4 regions of the Streptosporangium sp. NPDC003464 genome follow, and region 1 is predicted to be linked to each of the others. Evidence: riboswitches for the same ligand, from Rfam matches in the RefSeq annotation. Region 1 holds a riboswitch; each other region holds the start of a gene.
What was found. A riboswitch is a leader RNA that binds a small molecule or an ion and turns the genes downstream of it on or off. The one in region 1 is predicted to bind cyclic di-AMP.
Positions count from the first base shown of each region.

Region 1 (4,772 bases):
GGTCACCGGCTGCTGGCCGTAGCCCTGCTGCTGCCCGTAGGCGCCGGTCCCCTGCTGCTGACCGTAGGCCTGCTGCTGCCCGTAGTCCGGCTGGGCGGGCTGCTGGCCGTAGGACTGCTGCTGCCCGTAGGCGGGCTGCTGGCCGTAGCCCTGCTGCTGGCCGTAGTCCGGCTGGGCGGGCTGCTGCCCGTAGGCGGGCTGCTGGCCGTAGGCGCCGGTCACCGGCTGCTGACCGTAGCCCTGCTGCTGACCGTAGCCCTGCTGCTGACCGTAGCCCTGCTGCTGACCGTAACCGGGCTGGGTCTGCCCCGGACCGGTGTGCGGCTGTGAGGCATCCGATCGATATCCCACAATTGTCACGTCGGGATCATGTTCGCCAGGGGCTCGACCCGCATTGTGCTGTCCGTACTCCGGCTGTCCCGACGGTGTGCGATCGCGGTCGGGATCATCCTGATACGGCGGCTGTCCGGTGCTCACCGCGTCACCTCACTACTTCGACGGCGCATGTGGCCATATGTGAGGCTCACATGCTTGCTGCAGCACAAGGTATCGAGATAGGTATCAACAGTCATCTTTCTGATCGGTAACCGTCAAGGTCACGTCAGCCCTGATCGCGCGTCAGATGGAGCAGCATCCGGGTGTTTCCCAAGGTGTTCGGCTTGACGTGCTCAAGATCGAGGAACTCGGCGACACCCTCGTCATATGAGGCGAGAAGTTCGGCGTAGACCTCCGGGGAGACGGGCGTGCCCTGAATCTCGCGGAATCCGTGCCGGGCGAAGAACTCGACCTCGAAGGTGAGGCAGAAGACCCTGCGGAGTCCGAGTCCGCCGGCGGTGCGGATCAGCTCGGAGACGATCTTGTGGCCGATGCCCAGCCCCCGGCAGGCGGGGTCGACGGCGACGGTGCGGATCTCGGCGAGGTCCTCCCAGAGGACGTGGAGCGCCCCGCAGCCCACGACCGCGCCGGCCCGCTCGGCCACCCAGAATTCCTGGATGTCCTCGTACAGGGTGACCGTGGCCTTCTCCAGGAGGCGCGGGCCGGCTCCTCCGTAGGTGTCGACGAGCCGCCGGATGGCGCGCACGTCCGGCGTGCGGGCACGCCGTACCGTGACCGCGGCCGCGTCCGGAGCGGCCTCCGACCGGCCCGGCGGCCCCTGCCCCGCGTCCACGCCCGCCGCGTCGGCCTGCGGCCGCCCCACGGTCCCGGCGCCGTCCGCGGCCGGGGTGGAGGAATGCTGCGCAACCTGCTCCATGACCGATCAGCGTACGTCCTCGGAGCGCTCGAATTACGGCTCACCCTTAACTCGTGACCCATAGCCACCAGATGACCCTCAGTAGTTGATTCATGACGCTGGGCTGAAGGTGTGGACGGAGGAGCGGAACTCGCCTTTCACATGGTCATGGAGCTGCGGAGACCTCCGGCCGAGCCGCCCCGGCGCCCCATAAAACCAGCTTGGAGTGCATGTCGATCATGAAGTCGCGTGATCTCCTCGTGACATTTCAGTTGTGAAAGCTCTACCGAGTTTGTAGTTCTGGTTGAGCATGAACCTCCAATTGCACTAATGTCCGTGCTCGATGTCAGCGATGTTAAAGCGCTGAACCGCCGAATCCCCGGACCCGGGGAACCGGGGACCCACCCTTTAGTCCCCCGGGGTGAATCCGAGGTGGCACCAGCACCCTCGGTAGGGCTGCCTCCGGCCCGAACCCGTCAGCTAACCCGGTAGGCGGCCGAGAGAGGAGCCTGTTGGTGAAGCGCACGCGTGACCGTGGGAGAGAGCGCGCGGGCAGACATGCCCGCCGTCGAGAACACGCCTCACGTGGACTCACCCGCCGCATGACGGTCATCGGACTGGCGTTCGCCTCCCTGACCCTCGGCACCCCTCTGGTCTCGGCCACCGCCGACCCGCAGCCCGGTCTCCAGGAGCTCGCCAAACAGGTCGAGAAGCTGCACACCGAGATCGAAACGCTCACCGAGCAGTACAACGGCGGGCGGGTCAAGCTCAAGCAGGCGCAGCGCGCCGCCGCGAGCGCCAAGAAGACCCTCGCCGTCAGCGAGTCCGAGCTGGCGGCCCGGCGCACCAAGGCCAGTCTCCTGGCGCAGAGCAACTACATGTCGGGGGGCCTGGGCTCGACCCTCGCCTTCACCCAGTCCGCCGACCCCGACACCTTCCTCGACCTGGCGACCACGAGCTACGCCCTCCAGCAGCAGCAGAACGAGGAGGTCGCCCAGGTCGCCCAGGCGATCAAGGCCGCCGAGCGGGCGCAGGCCGGCGCCAAGGCCCGCACCGCCGAGGTCAAGGACCTCCTGTCCGACATCGGCGCCAAGCGCACCAAGATCGAGCGGCTCGTCACCAGGGTCGAGAGCGACCTCTTCAGCGAGGTGCGCAGCCGGGCCAAGACCACCCGGGGCAACCGGGTGAAGATCAGCGTGCCGGTCGTCGGCAGCGGCAAGGCCGCCGAAGCCGCCCGCTGGGCGCTCAGCCAGCAGCTCAAGCCGTATGTCTGGGGCGCCGAGGGGCCCAACTCCTTCGACTGCTCCGGCCTGGTCATGTGGGCTTACCAGAAGGTCGGCATCAGCCTGCCGCACTACACCGGCGACCAGTGGACCGCGGGCACCCACATCTCCAAGGAGCAGCTCCGCCCGGGCGACCTGGTCTTCTTCTACAGCGACCTGCACCACGTCGGGATCTACATCGGCGCCGGCCTGATGGTCCACGCCCCCCAGACCGGTGACGTCATCCACATCGCCTCGATCGAGAACCGGCCCTTCGCCGGAGGCGTCCGGGTCGCGGACTGAGCCGCCGGGCCTGGGGCCGCGGCGGCCGGGGTCTCCGGGATCCCTTACCGAGGCCGGATCCTTGACTGAGGCCGCGACCGCGATCCCCCTGCCGAGGTCGCGGACCGCGGGTTCCTGCCGAGGCCGCGGGCCGGGCGGCGGGCCGGCCCTCCGCAGGAGCTAGATCAGACGGCGGCGGGCGGCCCAGGCCACGGCCTCGATCGCCGTGGCGACACCGATGCGGTCGCAGATCCCACGGAGTCTGCGCCGGACGGTCCGGCCACTGATGTCGAGACGACGCCCCACCCGGTCCACGGTGACGCCCTTGGCAAGTTCTGCCAGGAGCACGAGATCTTCGTCACTTAGACCGATCTCGCCCATGCCCAGGAGGCTTTCGCCGCGACGGGAATCCACTTCGGGATATGCCATCTGGAGTCGCTCCCCCCGCACTGAACTCAGGCGTGAGTATGTTGGAATCAAGGCCGCCCGTCAGGAACGGTAAACGCCTTGTTCAAAGGTCGTCAAGCTCCGATCTCCATAGGGGCGACGGACGCTATTGACATAGCGTCCGCTACGTGAAGTACTCATGATATGTCAGTGCCTTTGCGGTTAAGTCGCAGCCAAGCCAAGGCGCGCACCCGCAAGCGCCTGCTGGCCGCCGCGGGCGAAGTCTTCGCAGAACAAGGTTTCGCCGGGGCCTCGGTCGACGAGATCGCCTCCAGGGCGGGCCACACGGTCGGTGCCGTCTACTCACATTTCACCGGAAAAGATGACCTCTTCCTCGCACTCTTCGACGAGCACGCCGCCCACCCCCTTGACGGCGTCGGGGAAATCCCCTCCCAATGTGAGGACGACGAGACCGCCTTTGCGGCATTCGGCGACTATCTGGCCGGGGTGGCCGATCGACACACGGCCTGGAGCACGCTGGAAATGGAGTTTCTGCGCTATGCGCTGACCCGGCCGGAATTACTCGACCGTCTGGCCGCCCGCTGGTGGGCCCCCCGTACGGCTGTCGCCCGCCTGGTGGCCCCGCGCTGCGCGGCACACGACCCGGCCGCCGTGGCGACCGCGATCATCGGGCTCTTCGAGGGGCTCGTCACGCAACGCCGCGTCGACCGCGCCGCGGTGCCGTCCGAGCTGTTCGCCGAGGCGCTGCGCTGGCTCATGGCCGGGCTGGCCCGCACTCCCGGGAGAGCGAGGGCGGACACACCGTGAGAGCCGCCGTGAGAGCCCAGGAGCCGACTGCGGTGAGGTCCAGGTGCCAGGCGGTGAGAACCCGGAAGCCGGCGGCGGTGAACGGCTGAGAGCCGGCGAACGTGGGAACCGGCGAACGTGGGAACCCGGGAGCTGAGCGCCCGGGAGCCGGGACTCCTCGCGACGGCGCCGGGCCGGGCCGACCGAGCCGGGGCCCGGCGGGCAAGACCCGGAGCCGGGGTCCGGCGGGCGAGAGCCGAGGCCCGGCGTACGAAACCCGGGACCCGCGTGCGAGACCCGGGGCCGCGCACGAAACCTGGGGCCCGCGTGCGATACCCGAGGCCGGCGGCGGGGGAGGCCCCGCCGCCGGCCCCGGTCTCCGGAAGGCTCAGCCCGCCGGCTTGACCAGCGGGAACAGGATCGTCTCGCGGATGTTCTTGCCGGTGAAGGCCATGACGAGGCGGTCCACGCCGAGCCCCATGCCGCCGGTGGGCGGCATGGCGTACTCCAGGGCGGTCAGGAAGTCCTCGTCGAGCTGCATGGCCTCGGGGTCGCCGCCCGCGGCCAGCAGCGACTGCTCGGTGAGGCGGCGGCGCTGCTCGACCGGGTCGACCAGCTCCGAGTAGGCGGTGCCCAGCTCGGTGCCGAAGCCGATGAGGTCCCACTTCTCGGTCAGCATCGGGTTGTCGCGGTGCTGACGGGTCAGGGGGGAGGTCTCCAGCGGGTAGTCCATGACGAACGTGGGCTGGATGAGGGTGTGCTCGACGAGCGCCTCGAAGATCTCCTGGACGAGCTTGCCCTGG
Region 1 covers NZ_JBSFPS010000149.1:630-5,401, forward strand. Annotated here, with positions in the region: partial or broken gene ACWDS7_RS28665 (RDD family protein) at 1-360, opposite strand, end outside; gene ACWDS7_RS28670 (amino-acid N-acetyltransferase) at 602-1,168, opposite strand; cyclic di-AMP (ydaO/yuaA leader) riboswitch at 1,591-1,741, shown strand; gene ACWDS7_RS28675 (C40 family peptidase) at 1,834-2,796, shown strand; gene ACWDS7_RS28680 (LuxR family transcriptional regulator) at 2,956-3,204, opposite strand; gene ACWDS7_RS28685 (TetR/AcrR family transcriptional regulator) at 3,373-3,990, shown strand; gene lysX (bifunctional lysylphosphatidylglycerol synthetase/lysine--tRNA ligase LysX) at 4,358-4,772, opposite strand, start outside.

Region 2 (4,772 bases), on a different contig from region 1:
CTCCAGCGACTCGACGAACGCCTCCTCGGGCAGCTCCGGCATGGCCATCCGCACCGCCGACTGGTTGAAGCGGGCGGCGTTGGCGTAGGGCCGGAAGGACGCGATCGCGCCGCTCTCCTGGCGGTAGGCCTTCAGGCCCTCGAAGAGCTCCTGGGCGTAGTGGAAGACCGCGGTCGCCGGGTCCAGGCTCAGCGGGCCGTACGGCGTGAGCCGCGCGTCGTGCCAGCCCTCCCCCTCGGTGTAGTCGATCGAGATCATGTGATCGGTGAATGCCTGCCCGAACCCGGGGCTCGCCAGTACCTGCTCACGCTCGGCTGCGGTGCGAGCGTGGTCGGAGAGCTGCACGTCGAAGCTGAGCTTCTGAGCGGTGGTCATGGCGGAGATCCTTCTCTTGAGGCGGTCTGCCCTTGGATCCATTCTGCGATGGACCCAGGTAACGGGAAACTACTGCATCTGTGTCGAAAACCGGCACTGCCGGGATAAACAAAGACGCGCCTGACAGCTCTTGTGAGCCGCCAGACGCGTCTGGGTGGGGGAGGCGGCTCTGTCAGCCGGCTACTCGGGCGGTGATGTCGTCACCGATCTCGTGAGTGGTCCGGCCGGTCCAGCCGGTGAGCCGCTCGACCAGGTCGTCGGCGACGGCCTGCTCGACCTTGGCGGCCTCGTCGGCCAGCCCGAGGTGGTCCAGGAGCATGGCGACCGACAGGATCGTGGCGGTCGGGTCGGCCTTGCCCTGGCCCGCGATGTCGGGGGCGCTGCCGTGGACCGGCTCGAACATGCTCGGCGCGGTCCGGTCGGGGTTGATGTTGCCGCTGGCCGCCAGGCCGATGCCGCCGGCGACGGCGGCGCCGATGTCGGTGATGATGTCGCCGAAGAGGTTGTCGGTGACGATCACGTCGAACCGCTCCGGCTGGGTGACGAAGAACATCGAGGCCGCGTCGACGTGGCAGTAGTCGGTCTGGACGTCGGGGTATTCCAGGCCGACCCGGTCGAACGTGCGGGCCCAGAGGTCACCGGCGTAGGTGAGCACGTTGGTCTTGTGGACCAGCGTCAGCTTCTTGCGGGGACGACCGAGCGCCTTGTCGAAGGCGTAGCGGACGACGCGCTCGACGCCGAAGGCGGTGTTCAGCGACTCCTGGGTGGCGACCTCGTGCGGGGTGCCGCGGCGCAGCACGCCGCCCGCGCCCGCGTAGAGGCTCTCGGTGCCCTCACGGACGACGACCATGTCGATGTCCTCGGGGCGGGCCTTGCCCAGCGGGGTCTCGACGCCGGGGAAGAGCTTGACCGGACGGAGGTTGACGTAGTGGTCGAGCTCGAAGCGGAGCCTGAGCAGCAGGTCGCGCTCCAGGATGCCCGGCGGCACGCTGGGGTCGCCGATCGCGCCGAGCAGGATCGCGTCGTATCCGCGCAGCTCGTCCAGGACCGCGTCGGGAAGGGTCTCACCGGTCCGGTGGTAGCGCTTGGCGCCGAGATCGTAGGTGACGGTCTCCACCTTCGTGCCGACCGCTTCGAGCACCTTCAGGCCCTCGGTGACGACCTCGACTCCGATCCCGTCCCCGGGGATGACTGCCAGACGAATGTTGCGCGAATCCATGCAGGCACCTTACCGGTCCGTCTCGGTAATCGAACACCGATCTCACCCATCGGACATTTTCGCGCGTACGGGACCTCATGATCCACAGCTGTCCTGGCTCTTATGATCCCTTTGTCCGCTTTTGCGACGTATTGACCCTTTCGTTAAGTTTCGTTATGGTCCTCTGCATTCGAACCGATGCCTAATCCGCCGGGCCGTCCCCCCTTCGGCCTGCGCGGAGCCGGGGAACCACTTCCGGGACCCACGGCCGCCCAGGACTCCGCGCTTCGCCTGGCGGAGCCATGTCCTGAGCCGCCTTCACGGATCCCTTGGGGCGAATCAGCGCTTCGCGCGCCGTAGGGCGGCCTCCACGCCCGAGCCCGACAGCTAACCCGGCCGGCCCTATGGAAGGAACCATCCTGTCCGGCAAGATTCACCCCCGCGTCCTGTCCCTGCTCGTCGCCGGCGCCGCCGTGCTCGCGACCCCGTCCCTCGCGCTGGCCGACTCCCCCAAGGCCGACTCTCCCAAGGCCGACGCCCCCGCCCCCGTCACCGCCACCGCGCCGCTCACCGGGCCCAAGCTCAAGGAGATCGTCACCAAGGATGCTCCCGTGCCCGCCTGGAAGAAGGCCGTGAAGTGGGCCATGTCCAAGCGCGGCACGCCTTACGTCTGGGGCGGCACCGGCAACGGCGGCTTCGACTGCTCCGGCCTGATGCTCCGCGCCTACGGCGCCGCCGGGATCAAGCTGCCCCGCGTGGCCGCCGACCAGTACGCGGCGTTCTCCAAGAAGGTCTCCTGGAAGAACCTCAAGCCCGGCGACCTCGTCTTCTTCCACAATCTCGGGCACGTCGGCATGATCACCAAGCCGGGTTACATGGTCCACGCCCCGCAGACCGGCGACGTGGTCAAGGAGGAGAAGCTCAACTCCTGGCGTCGCAGCACGTTCGTCGGCGGCGTCCGCCCCGACCGCGCGGGCGTGAAGCTCGCCGCCGAACAGGCCAAGCTCGCGGCCCAGCCCGCCCCCACGATGCTCCAGGCCACCCCCTGATCCCCGGAGGGCGCCGGTCACCCGGACCGGCGCCCCGCGGGTCGGGATGAGAGCCCTACCCGGCTAGCGGGTGGGAGCGCCCCCGTTGTCGCGGCGGTCCAGGGCGGTCTGGAGCGCGTCGGCGGCCTCGTCTTCGGCGTCTTCGGGACGGTTCCAGGGATACATGTCGTACATGGCGATTCTCATCTCGGTCGCATGCGGGCAGGGAGAGATGGTCCGGACTCCGGTCACGGATCGGACCGGGCCTGAGTGCCGCGGGTCCGGATCGCGGACCGGCGGCGCGGGGCCGGCGTGCGCCGCCACACCGCGGCGGGCTGCCGGCCTGCCCTGTCAGGCCCCGCCGCGGCAGGTAATGAGTGCGAGAACCTGGCGCATTTCCTGCCAGGTTACCTGCCCGTACGGACACCGTCCCGCACTCCGTACACACTTCTCACATGCTGAGACGCACAACGGCTGCCGCCCCCGGCTTCCCGGGGACGGCAGCCGTCGCCGTGCGCGCTAGTCGGCCAGGTCGACCGAGCGACCGCTGTCGGCGCCGATCTCGGCGCCGATCACGTCGAGCACGTCGGCCGGGATGGCGGAGTCGACGGTCAGCGCGATGAGGGCCTTGCCGCCCTTCGCGTCCCGGGCCACCTGCATCGAGGCGATGTTGATGCTGTGGTCGCCGAGGATGCGGCCGACGACGCCGACGATGCCGGGGCGGTCGGTGTAGGTGAAGAACGACAGGTGGTCGGTCGGCTCGATCTCCATCTGGTAGCCGTTGACCTCGACGATCTTGGTGATCTGACGCGGGCCCGACAGGGTGCCCGAGACCGAGACCGTGCGGCCGTCGGCCAGCACGCCGCGGACGGTGACGACGTTGCGCCAGTCGGGGCTCTCGGAGCTGGTGACCAGCTCGACGGTCACGCCGCGGTCCTTGGCCAGGAGCGGGGCGTTGACGTAGGTGACCGAGTCTTCGACCACGTCGGTGAAGATGCCCTTGAGCGCCGCCAGCTCCAGCACGCGGACGTCCTGGGAGGCGATCTCACCGCGGACCTCGACGTCAAGCCTGGTGGCGACCTCGCCCGCGAGGGCGGTGAAGACCCGGCCGAGCTTCTCGGCCAGCGGCAGGCCCGGCTTGACGTCCTCGGCGACGACGCCGCCCTGGACGTTGACCGCGTCCGGCACGAACTCCCCGGCGAGGGCGAGCTTCACGCTGCGCGCGACCTGGGTGCCGGCCTTCTCCTGGGCCTCGTGGGTGGAGGCGCCCAGGTGCGGGGTGACGACGACCTGGTCCAGCTCGAACAGCGGGCTGTCGGTGACCGGCTCCTTGGGGAAGACGTCGATGCCGGCGCCGGCGACGCGGCCTTCCTTGATCGCCGAGTAGAGCGCGTTCTCGTCGATGATGCCGCCGCGGGCGACGTTGATCAGGCGCACCGACGGCTTGACCGTGTGGAGCTCCTTGTCACCGATGAGCCCGATCGTCTCCTTGGACTTGGGCAGGTGCACGGTGATGAAGTCGGCCTCGCGCAGGGCCTCCTCCAGCGAGACCAGGCGGACGCCCATCTGCGCGGCGCGGGCCGGCTGCAGGTAGGGGTCGTAGGCGATCAGCTCGACGCCGAACGGCTGCAGGCGCTGGGCGACGAGCTGGCCGATCTTGCCGAGGCCCAGGATGGCGACGACCTTCTCGTCGAGCTCCACACCGGTGTACTTCGAGCGCTTCCACTCGCCGCCCTTGAGCGCCAGGTGCGCCTGGGCGACGTTGCGGGCGGAGGCGAGGATCAACGCGACGGTGTGCTCGGCGGCGCTGGTGATGTTGGAGGTGGGCGCGTTGACGACCATGACGCCGGCCTTGGTGGCGGCCTCCACGTCCACGTTGTCCAGGCCGACGCCGGCCCGGGCGACGACCCGGAGCTTGGGGGCGGCCGCGATGGCCTCGGCGTCTACCTGCGTGGCACTGCGCACGATGAGCGCGTCCACGTCGGCGAGGGCGGGCAGGAACTGGGCGCGGTCGGCGCCGTCGGTGTGGCGGACTTCGAAGTCCGCGCCCAGGACCGCGAGACCGGCCTCGGAGAGTTCCTCTGCGACCAGTACGACGGGCTTGTTCACAGGCTAGATCCTTAGAGACGTGGCGGCTGCTGCACGGACCTCACGTATTCTATCGGCGCTTG
Region 2 covers NZ_JBSFPS010000042.1:14,257-19,028, forward strand. Annotated here, with positions in the region: gene ACWDS7_RS12320 (branched-chain amino acid aminotransferase) at 1-375, opposite strand, end outside; gene ACWDS7_RS12325 (3-isopropylmalate dehydrogenase) at 548-1,594, opposite strand; cyclic di-AMP (ydaO/yuaA leader) riboswitch at 1,763-1,990, shown strand; gene ACWDS7_RS12330 (C40 family peptidase) at 1,978-2,622, shown strand; gene ACWDS7_RS12335 (hypothetical protein) at 2,686-2,808, opposite strand; gene serA (phosphoglycerate dehydrogenase) at 3,121-4,710, opposite strand.
Region 2: it holds a riboswitch for cyclic di-AMP, as region 1 does, so the genes downstream of both, ACWDS7_RS12330 (C40 family peptidase) here and ACWDS7_RS28675 (C40 family peptidase) in region 1, are expected to answer to the same signal.

Region 3 (4,772 bases), on a different contig from region 1:
GTCCCTGGCCGCGATGCCGGCGGCCTCGTCGAAGGCGACCGGGGGCGGGGTGAACAGGGCGCTGGGCGTGGGGGCGGGCGGGGGCGACGACGCCGTGCCGCCGCCGTTCCCGCAGGCGGTGACGGTGATCAGGACGAGCAGGACAGAGGTCAGTCGCATGACCGGATCCTCACCGTTCGCGGGGTGGCCGACACGAGCGCTGACCATGGTTTTAGGCTCCCCGCATGAGCGCAGAGCTGATGGACCGCTGGCGGTCCCTGGCCGGGCCCGAGGCCGAGGGCCTCGGGCGGGACCTGATCGCCCGCTACGGCGAGCCGCACCGCAGGTATCACACGGCCGACCATCTGGAGGCCGTGCTGGCCCACATCGACACACTGGCGGGGAGCGCGGCCGATCCCGACCTCGTACGGCTCGCGGCCTGGTTCCACGACGCCGTCTACGACCCGCACCGCAGCGACAACGAGGAGCGCAGCGCCCGGCTGGCCGAGCGCATGCTGCCCGAGATGGGGCTGCCCGCCGGAGCGGTCGCCACGGTGGCCCGGCTGGTCAGGCTCACCGCCACCCACGACCCCGCCCCCGGCGACGCGGACGGCGCCGTGCTGTGCGACGCCGACCTGGCGATCCTGGCCGCTCCGCCGGAGATCTACGCGGCCTACGCGGCGGCCGTGCGCCAGGAGTACTCCTTCGTCCCCGACGACGCCTTCCGGGAGGGCCGGGCGGCGGTGCTGCGCGCGCTGCTCGACCTGCCGGCGATCTTCAAGATCGCCGATCTCGAAGCCTCGGCCAGGGCGAACATCCATGCCGAGCTTGAGCGGCTGTGAGCAGCTATTCACCAGAATTCAACACCGATCACCCAGCTGCCCCGTGATAATTTGGTGGAATCTGTTTGATTAAGGAGTTGGTCAATGCTCGCCCAACAGCGGCAGCAGGCGATTTTGGAGCGGGTGCGCAGCAGCGGCGGGGTCCGGGTCGCCGACCTCGTCCGCGAGCTCGGCGTGTCCGACATGACGATCCGCAGGGATCTCGAGGTGCTGGCCGAGCGCGGCCTGGTGGAGAAGGTGCACGGCGGGGCCACCGTCGCCGGCCCCGGCTCGACCGAGGAGCCCGGCTTCGCCGCCAAGTCGGTGCGCCAGCAGCCGGAGAAGGAGGCGATCGCCCGGCACGCGGCCCAGCTCGTCCGGCCCGGCACGGCCATCGCGCTGTCGGCCGGGACCACGACCTGGACGCTGGCCGGTTCCGTGGTCGACGTGCCCGACCTGACGGTGATCACCAACTCGATCCGGATCGCCGACGTCTTCCACCGCTCCCCCCGCCCGGACCGCACCGTCGTGCTGACCGGCGGCGTCCGCACCCCCTCCGACGCGCTGGTCGGGCCGGTGGCCGTGGCGGCGATCCGCGGGCTCCACGTGGACACCCTGTTCCTCGGCGTGCACGGGATGAGCGCCCGCGCCGGGTTCACCACGCCCAACCTGCTGGAGGCGGAGACCAACCGCGAGCTGGTCGCCTCCGCGCACCGCCTGGTGGTGCTCGCCGACCACACCAAGTGGGGGACGGTGGGGATCAGCACGATCGCCGAGCTGGCCCAGGCCCACGTGGTGATCACCGACTCCGGCCTGCCGGAGGAAGCCCGCGACGAGCTCACCGCCCAGGTGGGCGAGCTGATCATCACCGAGCCGCAGCAGGAGAGCGAGGCGCTGAGCCGATGAAGCGCACCATCACCCACCTGGCCGACGGCCGGGAACTGTTCTACTTCGACCGGCACGACAGCGCCGACCGCGGCGCGATCGACCAGCGGGACCTGCCGCCCCGCCCGGCGGCCTCCGAGCTGCGCTACGACCCGCTCACCGAGGAGTGGATCGCGGTGGCCGGGCACCGCCAGGGCCGCACCTTCCTCCCCCCGGCGAGTGAGTGCCCGCTGTGCCCGTCGACCCCCGGCCATCTGACCGAGGTCCCCTCAGCCTCCTACGACGTGGTCGTCTTCGAGAACCGCTTCCCCTCCTTCTCCTCCCAGATCGGCGAATACCACCAGGTCGGAGGGTTGAGCGAGGTCCGCCCGGGGGCCGGGCGGTGCGAGGTGGTCTGCTTCACCTCCGATCACGACTCCTCCTTCTCCGCGCTCTCGGCCGACCAGGTCGACCTGGTCATGGAGGCGTGGATCGACCGTACGGCGGAGCTGTCGGCGATGCCGGGCGTGGAGCAGGTGTTCTGCTTCGAGAACCGGGGGGCGGAGATCGGGATCACCCTGGCCCACCCCCACGGCCAGATCTACGCCTACCCCTACGTGACCCCGCGCACCAAGCTCTCCCTCGCCGCGGCCGGACGCCACCGGGAGCGGACCGGCCGCAACCTGTTCGCCGACGTGCTGGCCGCCGAGCGGGAGGCCGGGATCCGCGTGGTCGCCTCGAACGAGCACTGGACGGCCTTCGTCCCCGCCGCGGCGCGCTGGCCCGTGGAGGTCCACCTCTACCCGCACCGCCAGGTCCCCGACCTGGGCGCGCTGGAGCCCGCCGAGCGCGCGGCGTTCGGTCCGCTCTACACGGAGGTGCTGCGCCGCCTGGACGGGCTGTACGGCGTGGTCATGCCGTACGTCGCGGCCTGGCACCAGGCGCCGGTGAACGTCGGGCGCGACCTCTCCTACGCGCACCTGGAGCTGTTCAGCATCCGGCGGGCGCCGAACAAGCTGAAGTATCTCGCCGGGTCGGAGTCGGCCATGGGGGCTTTCGTGAACGACGTCCTTCCCGAGGAGGCGGCGCGCCTTTTGCGAGAAGTTGTCACAGGATGATCACTTATTAGTCTCAGATTGGGGTCGCGTTACCTGGGGTTTACCACTACTATCCTCACACATCGGACCTAATGTCCGAAATGCCTAATTCCGGGCGCGTCGCCCGGGAGCCGGGGAACCACCGCACTTGGGGTGAACCACTTCGGTGGAAGGGCTTCCTCCAGCCCGAACCCGTCAGCTAACCCGGTAGGCGGATGGAGAGGAGAGTCGTGGCGGCTCTATCCCCCACGTTCCGTCGCCATGCGGCCTTGACCATTTCCGTGGTTTCGGTCCTCGCGTTCACCTCCGGCACGGCGACCGCGGGCAGCGCGGCCCCCAAGCCCAAGACCGCGGGCAGCGCGGCCCCCAAACCCAAGGAGTCCCAGCTCCGCGCCGAACTGGCCGACCTGAACAAGCGGGTCGACACGCTCATCGAGACCTACGCCGCCAAGCGCGAGTCCCTCAGGAAGGCCCAGGCCGCGGAGGTGGTCGCCAAGGCGGACCTGCGCAAGGCCGAGACCGCCTACCAGGAGGCCGACAAGCAGGTCGACTCCATCGCCCAGCTCCGCTACCAGAGCAGCACCGGCGACCTACCGTCCCTGCTGTTCTCCACCAACATCGACATGGGCGGCGCCGCGATCATGCAGCAGCTCACCGCCCAGCAGAGCGCCTACCTGCAGGGCTTCGCCCAGAGCCGGGACCTGAAGAAACAGGCGGCGGAGAAGGCGGCCCGGCTCACCGAGCAGATCGGCCAGGAGACCGCGGCGGTGGCCACCCAGCGCAAGGAGGCCGAGAAGCTGATCGACGCCATCGAGAAGAAGCTCGACGCGCTCGTCCCCACGGGCTCCGGCCGCCGGGCCGACGGCAGTTGGGCGCCCCAACTGCCCACGGGCGCCGACAACATCACCGACCGCACCCGGATCATGCGCGAGGCCATCGAGAAGCGCTTCGCCCTGCCCTACACGGTCGGCTGCTACCGGGCCGTGAACGACGGCGGCGAACACCCGCTCGGCCGCGCCTGCGACTTCATGATGAGCACCGGCGGCTCGATGCCCTCGGCCGCCCACGTCAAGCTCGGCGACGAGATCGCCGCCTGGGCCGTCAAGAACAGGGCCAGCCTCGGCGTCAAATACGTGATCTGGCGCCAGCGCATCAACTCCGGCTCCGGCTGGCGTCCCATGTCCGACCGCGGCGGCGTCACCGCCAACCACTTCGACCACACGCACATCTCGATGTACTAGCGTCCTGCTGTCCTGTCCTGACCTGCGCCTGCGCCGCTGTGGCGACGGCCCTGACGAACACGCGGCGACCTTGATGCGGGCGGCGAGCCGCAGCGCGACGCTTCCGGAAGCGGGACGTCACGCGGCTTGCCGCCCCTCGGCGGAGCGAGGACGCGCTCCTGCTTGCCGCCGAGCGGCTTGACCTGCCCACGCGCGTGGACGATGCCGCGCGGGCGCAGGCCGGGGCGCCCAACCGTTCCCGGACAGCCGGTTTGTGGGCGTATCCCACGCGGCGACTTGCAGCGACTGGGGCGAGTAGTGCTCGTTGAGCACTACCTGCGACGCCTCCACGTATCTACCTTCTTCTCTTCTCTCCCAGGCGCTCTGTCGGTTTGTGTCCCCGGCTGTCCTGAAGTCGCTGGACATCCCAGGCAGCCTCCCCGGAGTGCGGACGGCGCCGCTGGAGCGCACGCGCTGTCACATTGCCGGCAGCGCCGCCCGGACAGGCGGCGCCGCCCGACGGAAAGGGGACGGAGCGGGAGAAGCGGAGGGAGAAGGCGGAGGAGAAGCGGAAGGGGTCGCCGGACGGCCTGGTGGACCTGCACATCACCGCCGCGCCGCCCGAGGGTTCAAGCGGCCGGCCCGAGTGCGCAAGCTCGTCGAGGGCAGAGCCCCGTCCCTGACCCTCGCATCGGCTCCGTACGGCGAGCTGGAGAGGGTCGAGCACCAGCCGGGGTGGGGAAACCAGGTGAAAGTCGTCGGCTGGGCCATGGACGACGCCTCGGCCACCG
Region 3 covers NZ_JBSFPS010000117.1:21,339-26,110, forward strand. Annotated here, with positions in the region: gene ACWDS7_RS25030 (PepSY domain-containing protein) at 1-159, opposite strand, end outside; gene ACWDS7_RS25035 (HD domain-containing protein) at 225-821, shown strand; gene ACWDS7_RS25040 (DeoR/GlpR family DNA-binding transcription regulator) at 906-1,706, shown strand; gene galT (galactose-1-phosphate uridylyltransferase) at 1,703-2,782, shown strand; cyclic di-AMP (ydaO/yuaA leader) riboswitch at 2,854-2,989, shown strand; gene ACWDS7_RS25050 (coiled-coil domain-containing protein) at 3,043-4,002, shown strand.
Region 3: it holds a riboswitch for cyclic di-AMP, as region 1 does, so the genes downstream of both, ACWDS7_RS25050 (coiled-coil domain-containing protein) here and ACWDS7_RS28675 (C40 family peptidase) in region 1, are expected to answer to the same signal.

Region 4 (4,772 bases), on a different contig from region 1:
GGGACGCCACCAAGATGACCGCGAAGATCTGCGGGATCGCGGCCTGCGCTTGACCGCCACCTGCGGTTAAACGAGCAAATCAGCCAAAAAGGTGAGCTGACCCTTACTAGTTCTGTACTATTCCGCCCAGGTCTTTGCACTTGGGGAGGCGGCACTGTGGCCGTGGCAGGTATGCCGGTTGGATTCAGGCGGATGCCGATGGCCGCAGGGCTGGCCCTCGCGCTGCTCCTGCTGCCGGTCGGCGGGGCTCTCGCCGAGCCGAAACCGACGGTCGCTCAGGCCAAGAAGAAGCTGGACAAGCTCAACGAGCAGGCCGACAAGGTCGTCGAGAAGTACAACCAGGCCGGCGAGAAGCTGAAGAAGGCCCGGAAGAAGTACGAGACGCTCAACACCGATCTCACGCGCCAGAACGCCAAGGTCGCCGGGCTCCGCCAGGAGCTGGTCACGATGGCCGTCAGCAGCTACCAGCTCGCCGGTGTGACCGGCTGGCAGGGCCTGATGAGCCAGCCCGACCCCGGGCTGCTGCTGGGTGGCCTGGCCAGGGCCGAGCAGATGTCCGCCGCCCGCGCCCGCTCCCTGGAGGCCTTCGACGAGGCCAACAAGGCGCTGCGCGACAACCGCGACAAGGCCAAGGTCGCCCTGGGCGAGGCCGACGCGACACGCGACGAGCTGGCCGCGGAGAAGGCCAAGGTCGAGAAGATGGTCAGGGCCCAGACCAAGCTGCTGCGCGAGCTCGGCACCTTCAAGACCGGCAACCCCAACAGCACCGGGATCCAGTACAACGGCCCGGCCTCGGGCAACGCCCGGGCCGCCCTGGACTTCGCCTTCGCCCAGATCGGCAAGCCGTACCAGTACGGAGGCACGGGTCCGGGCGGCTGGGACTGCTCCGGCCTCGTCCAGGCGTCCTGGCGCAGCGGCGGCGTCAGCCTCCCCCGTACGACCTGGGAGCAGTGGAGCTGGGGCGCGAGCCGTAAGGTCTCACTGAGCGAGCTCCAGGCCGGAGACCTCATCTTCAGCGAGGGCCTGGGCCACGTGAGCATCTACGCCGGCAACGGCCGGATCGTCCACGCCCCGCAGACCGGAGACGTCGTCAAGGTCGTCCCCCTGTCGGCCTACGGCCGCCGCCTGGTCGGGGCCGTCCGCCCCTGACGGCCGGTCTCCCGGAGCAGCCGCCCGCTGTGCTTGCCCGCCGGGCGCCTGGGCTTGTTCTTGACCGCCGGGTGCCTGCGATGGCTGTCCGTCCCTGATGGCCTCTCCCGGAATGTCCGTTCCCGGAGCGTCCGTCCGCCCCGACCGCCGGTCTCCCGGAGTGTCCGTCCGCCCCTGACGGTCAGGCGCTTGGAGTAGCCGGCCGCTCCGGGCCAGGCGTACGGCCCTGCCTCAGGTCCGCCGGACGCCCCTCGCCGCGGCTCTCGTGAGAGGCGTCCGCGTTCAGCGGGGGCGTCGATGTCCCGCGCGGCCGCCCGGGACCCGGGAGGTCTGGCGGCCACCACCGCCACGGTCTACGACACGGCGGGCCGGACCGCCAGGACCACCCGGCCCGGGGGCGTGGGGTGGGCCCCGCCCCCGGCCGTGCTCTCCTATGCCCTGGGCATCGGCAGGGTGCTGGAGGAGCGGCGCGTCGACGGCGCGGGCACGTTCACCGCCCGCTACGGCGAGGAGGGGGTCTTCGACGCCGACGCCGACGTCGACGCCGACCGGAGCCGCCTGGCGGCGATCACCGCGGAGGCGGACAACGCCTGCGAGTCCTGGCCCGGCGACCCGCTCCGCCGGCGGGGATCGAAGATCGCAATAAGTGTGACTGATGTTACATAAAAGACGATCTTCACATGATGCTCAGGAGAATGTGACGAGAGTCATAACGGGATAAGAGAACCGCCTATCACGCAGGGATTACGGAACTTCGGAAGTCCTTGTCGATCTCCATTTCCTTTGCATTGCTTTGCTGAAATTTGGGGATCGGAGTACCTTCTGGCGTCGCGGTGGCACGCCATGTCACCGCGATGGATGCCTGCCCGGAAGCCGGCATTCCGCTAAAGAATCCAACTGGCCGCCGCTCCCCTGAGGGGTCGGACCCCACCCGCGGCGGCCTGCCGAATCCGTGCAGCCAGGAGGCATGGAACCGGGGACCCAAGGGCCCTCAAGGTATGGCCAGGGGTGAATCGGCATATGTCATGCCGTAGGGCGACTTCCCCGCCCGAATCCGTCAGCTAACCCGGTAGGCATCAGTGGAAGTCCCAAGGAGAAATCCTGTCTACCACCCTGCGTAACCCTCGTCTGTCGCGCCTTGCCCGCCTTTCCCTCGGCGGTGTCGCACTCACCCTGACCGCCTCCTCCGGAGCGGTCGCGCTGGGCTCCGCGGCGGCACAGGCGGAGACGGACAACGTGCATGTCATCCAGGTCAAAAGCACCGCGAAGGCCGCCAAGGCCGGGACGGGCAAGACCAGGAAGGCCGGCACGAGCAAGGTCGCACGACAGAAGGCGAAGGCGGCCAAGGCCGTCTCGGCGGCCACGAAGCAGATCGGCGATCCGTACCGGTGGGGAGCCTCCGGTCCCGGCGCGTTCGACTGTTCCGGGCTCGTCCAGTACGCGTGGCGCAAGGCCGGCGTCTCCCTCCCCCGGATCACGCACAGCCAGTACCGCGCCGTCAGGAAGAAGGTCTCGTGGCGCAGCCTGCGCCCCGGTGACCTGCTGTTCTTCTACGGCAAGGGCCACGTGGGCATGTATGTCGGCAAGGGCAAGATGGTCCACTCGCCGAGCAGCGGCAAGACGGTCCGGACCGTGCGGCTGAAGGGGTACTACAAGTCCTCCTTCGCCGGAGCGGTCCGCCCCGGCGGCTGACGGAGGGAATCGGCCCCGCCCATCCCCGGTGGAGACACCGTTGGCGAAGTAGATCAAAAAGCAGCGGCCCCGTGATCACGTCTGTGATCACGGGGCCGCTATTGTCGTTCTTGCTCGCGGATGGAGTCGTGGGTGTCGCTGCGTTCGACTGGTCCAGATCAGATCCCGACGGCAACCCTGATGGTAGCCCGGGCAGCCTTCCCGAAAGGCAGCCTGGCGATCCGCATCCGAGATGCGTTGGGTGTCCTGTTCCAGGACGGTGACTTCGCCGTGGCGTTCTCCGCTCGTGGCCGGCCAGCGCTGTCCCCTGCTCGGCTGGCGCTGGTGTCGATCCTGCAGTTCGGCGAGGGATTGTCCGACCGGCAGGCGGCTGAGGCCGTGCGGGCGCGGATCGACTGGAAGTACGCGCTCGGGTCAGAGCTGACCGACGCCGGCTTCGACCACTCGGTGCTCAGCGAGTTCCGGGCTCGCCTGATCGCAGGGTCGCTTGAACAAAGCCTGCTGGACACGATCCTGGAGCGTGCCATGACCGCCGGGCTGCTGCGAGCCGGTGATCGGCAGCGGACGGACTCCACCCATGTGCTCACGGCTATGCGCACGATGAATCGGCTGGAGCAGGTGCATGAAACGGTGCGCGCCGCGCTCAACGCGCTGGCCGCCGCCGCACCTGACTGGCTGCTCGCTCAGGCCGAACGTGGGTGGTTCGAGCGCTACGAGGCTCGCGTTGAGGACTATCGACTGCCCCAGAACAAGGCTGAGCGCATTCGACTTGGCCACGAGATCGGCGCCGACGGGAACGGCGTCCTGCGTGCGGTGTACTCGCCCGGCCGCTCCCGGATGGCTGCGCGACCTCCCCGCGGTGCAGACGCTGCGCCACGTATGGATCCAGCAGTACGTCACCATCGACGATCAACTGCGCTGGCGAGCCCCTGACGAGCAGCCGCCAGGCACGATCCGCCAGATCTCTCCGTATGACGGCGAGGCCTGATCGGGAACCAAGCGCGACTCGCACTGGGACGGCTACAAGGTGCACCTCACCGAGACGTGCGACACCGACGCCCCGCATTTGATCACCAACGTGATCACCGCCCCGTCGCCTGGCAGCGACTACGAAGCCACCGACCAGGTTCAGGAGGCCCTGGCCTCGCACGAGCTGACACCGGCGGTGCATCTGGCCGACAAGGGCTACATGAGCGCGCACAACCTCGCACGCGCCGATCGCCGCGGCATCGAGCTGCTGGGACCGATGATGCCCGACAACGCCTGGCAAAGCGCCGAGGGCAACGGCTTCGCCGTCAGCGACTTCACCATCGACTGGGACAACCGCGTCATGACCTGCCCCGCCGGAGCCACCAGCCTGCCCTGGGCCAACGAAACCGACCAAGGCGGAACCCCGGTCATCCGCGTGCGCTTTTCGATGCGTGACTGCAAGGACTGCCCCAGCCGGGACCTCTGCACCCGCGGGGCCAAAGGCCGACGCATCACCCTGCGCCCGCAGGAGGAGCATGAAGCCCTGCAACGCGCACGACAGAGGAAAAGCATCGACGAATGGCAGCAGCGCTATGCCCACCGGGCAGGTGTCGAGGGCACCATCGCCCAAGGTGTCGATGGCTTTGGCCTGCGCAGATCCCGCTACCGCGGGACCGCCAAGACCCATCTCCAGCACCTTCTCATCGCCGCGGCGATGAACCTCACCCGGCTCGACGCATGGCTTACCGGAACGCCGCTGGCCCCGACCCGCACCTCGCATTTCGCCGCTCTGCTTCCGGCAGCGTAATGAGATTCAACTAAGAAGGTCAGTGCAGCGGAGCGTACGGCTCCCACAAGGCCGCGAGCGCCGCCACGGCTGCGAAGGCCACGAACTGCATGACCACGATGCCATTACGTCGGCGCCGCCAGGCAGCAACCACAGTGACGATCAAGATCAAGGC
Region 4 covers NZ_JBSFPS010000073.1:14,284-19,055, forward strand. Annotated here, with positions in the region: gene ACWDS7_RS18265 (hypothetical protein) at 1-53, shown strand, start outside; gene ACWDS7_RS18270 (NlpC/P60 family protein) at 193-1,149, shown strand; gene ACWDS7_RS18275 (hypothetical protein) at 1,447-1,815, shown strand; cyclic di-AMP (ydaO/yuaA leader) riboswitch at 2,082-2,240, shown strand; gene ACWDS7_RS18280 (C40 family peptidase) at 2,386-2,841, shown strand; partial or broken gene ACWDS7_RS18285 (IS1182 family transposase) at 2,974-4,618, shown strand; gene ACWDS7_RS18290 (hypothetical protein) at 4,638-4,772, opposite strand, start outside.
Region 4: it holds a riboswitch for cyclic di-AMP, as region 1 does, so the genes downstream of both, ACWDS7_RS18280 (C40 family peptidase) here and ACWDS7_RS28675 (C40 family peptidase) in region 1, are expected to answer to the same signal.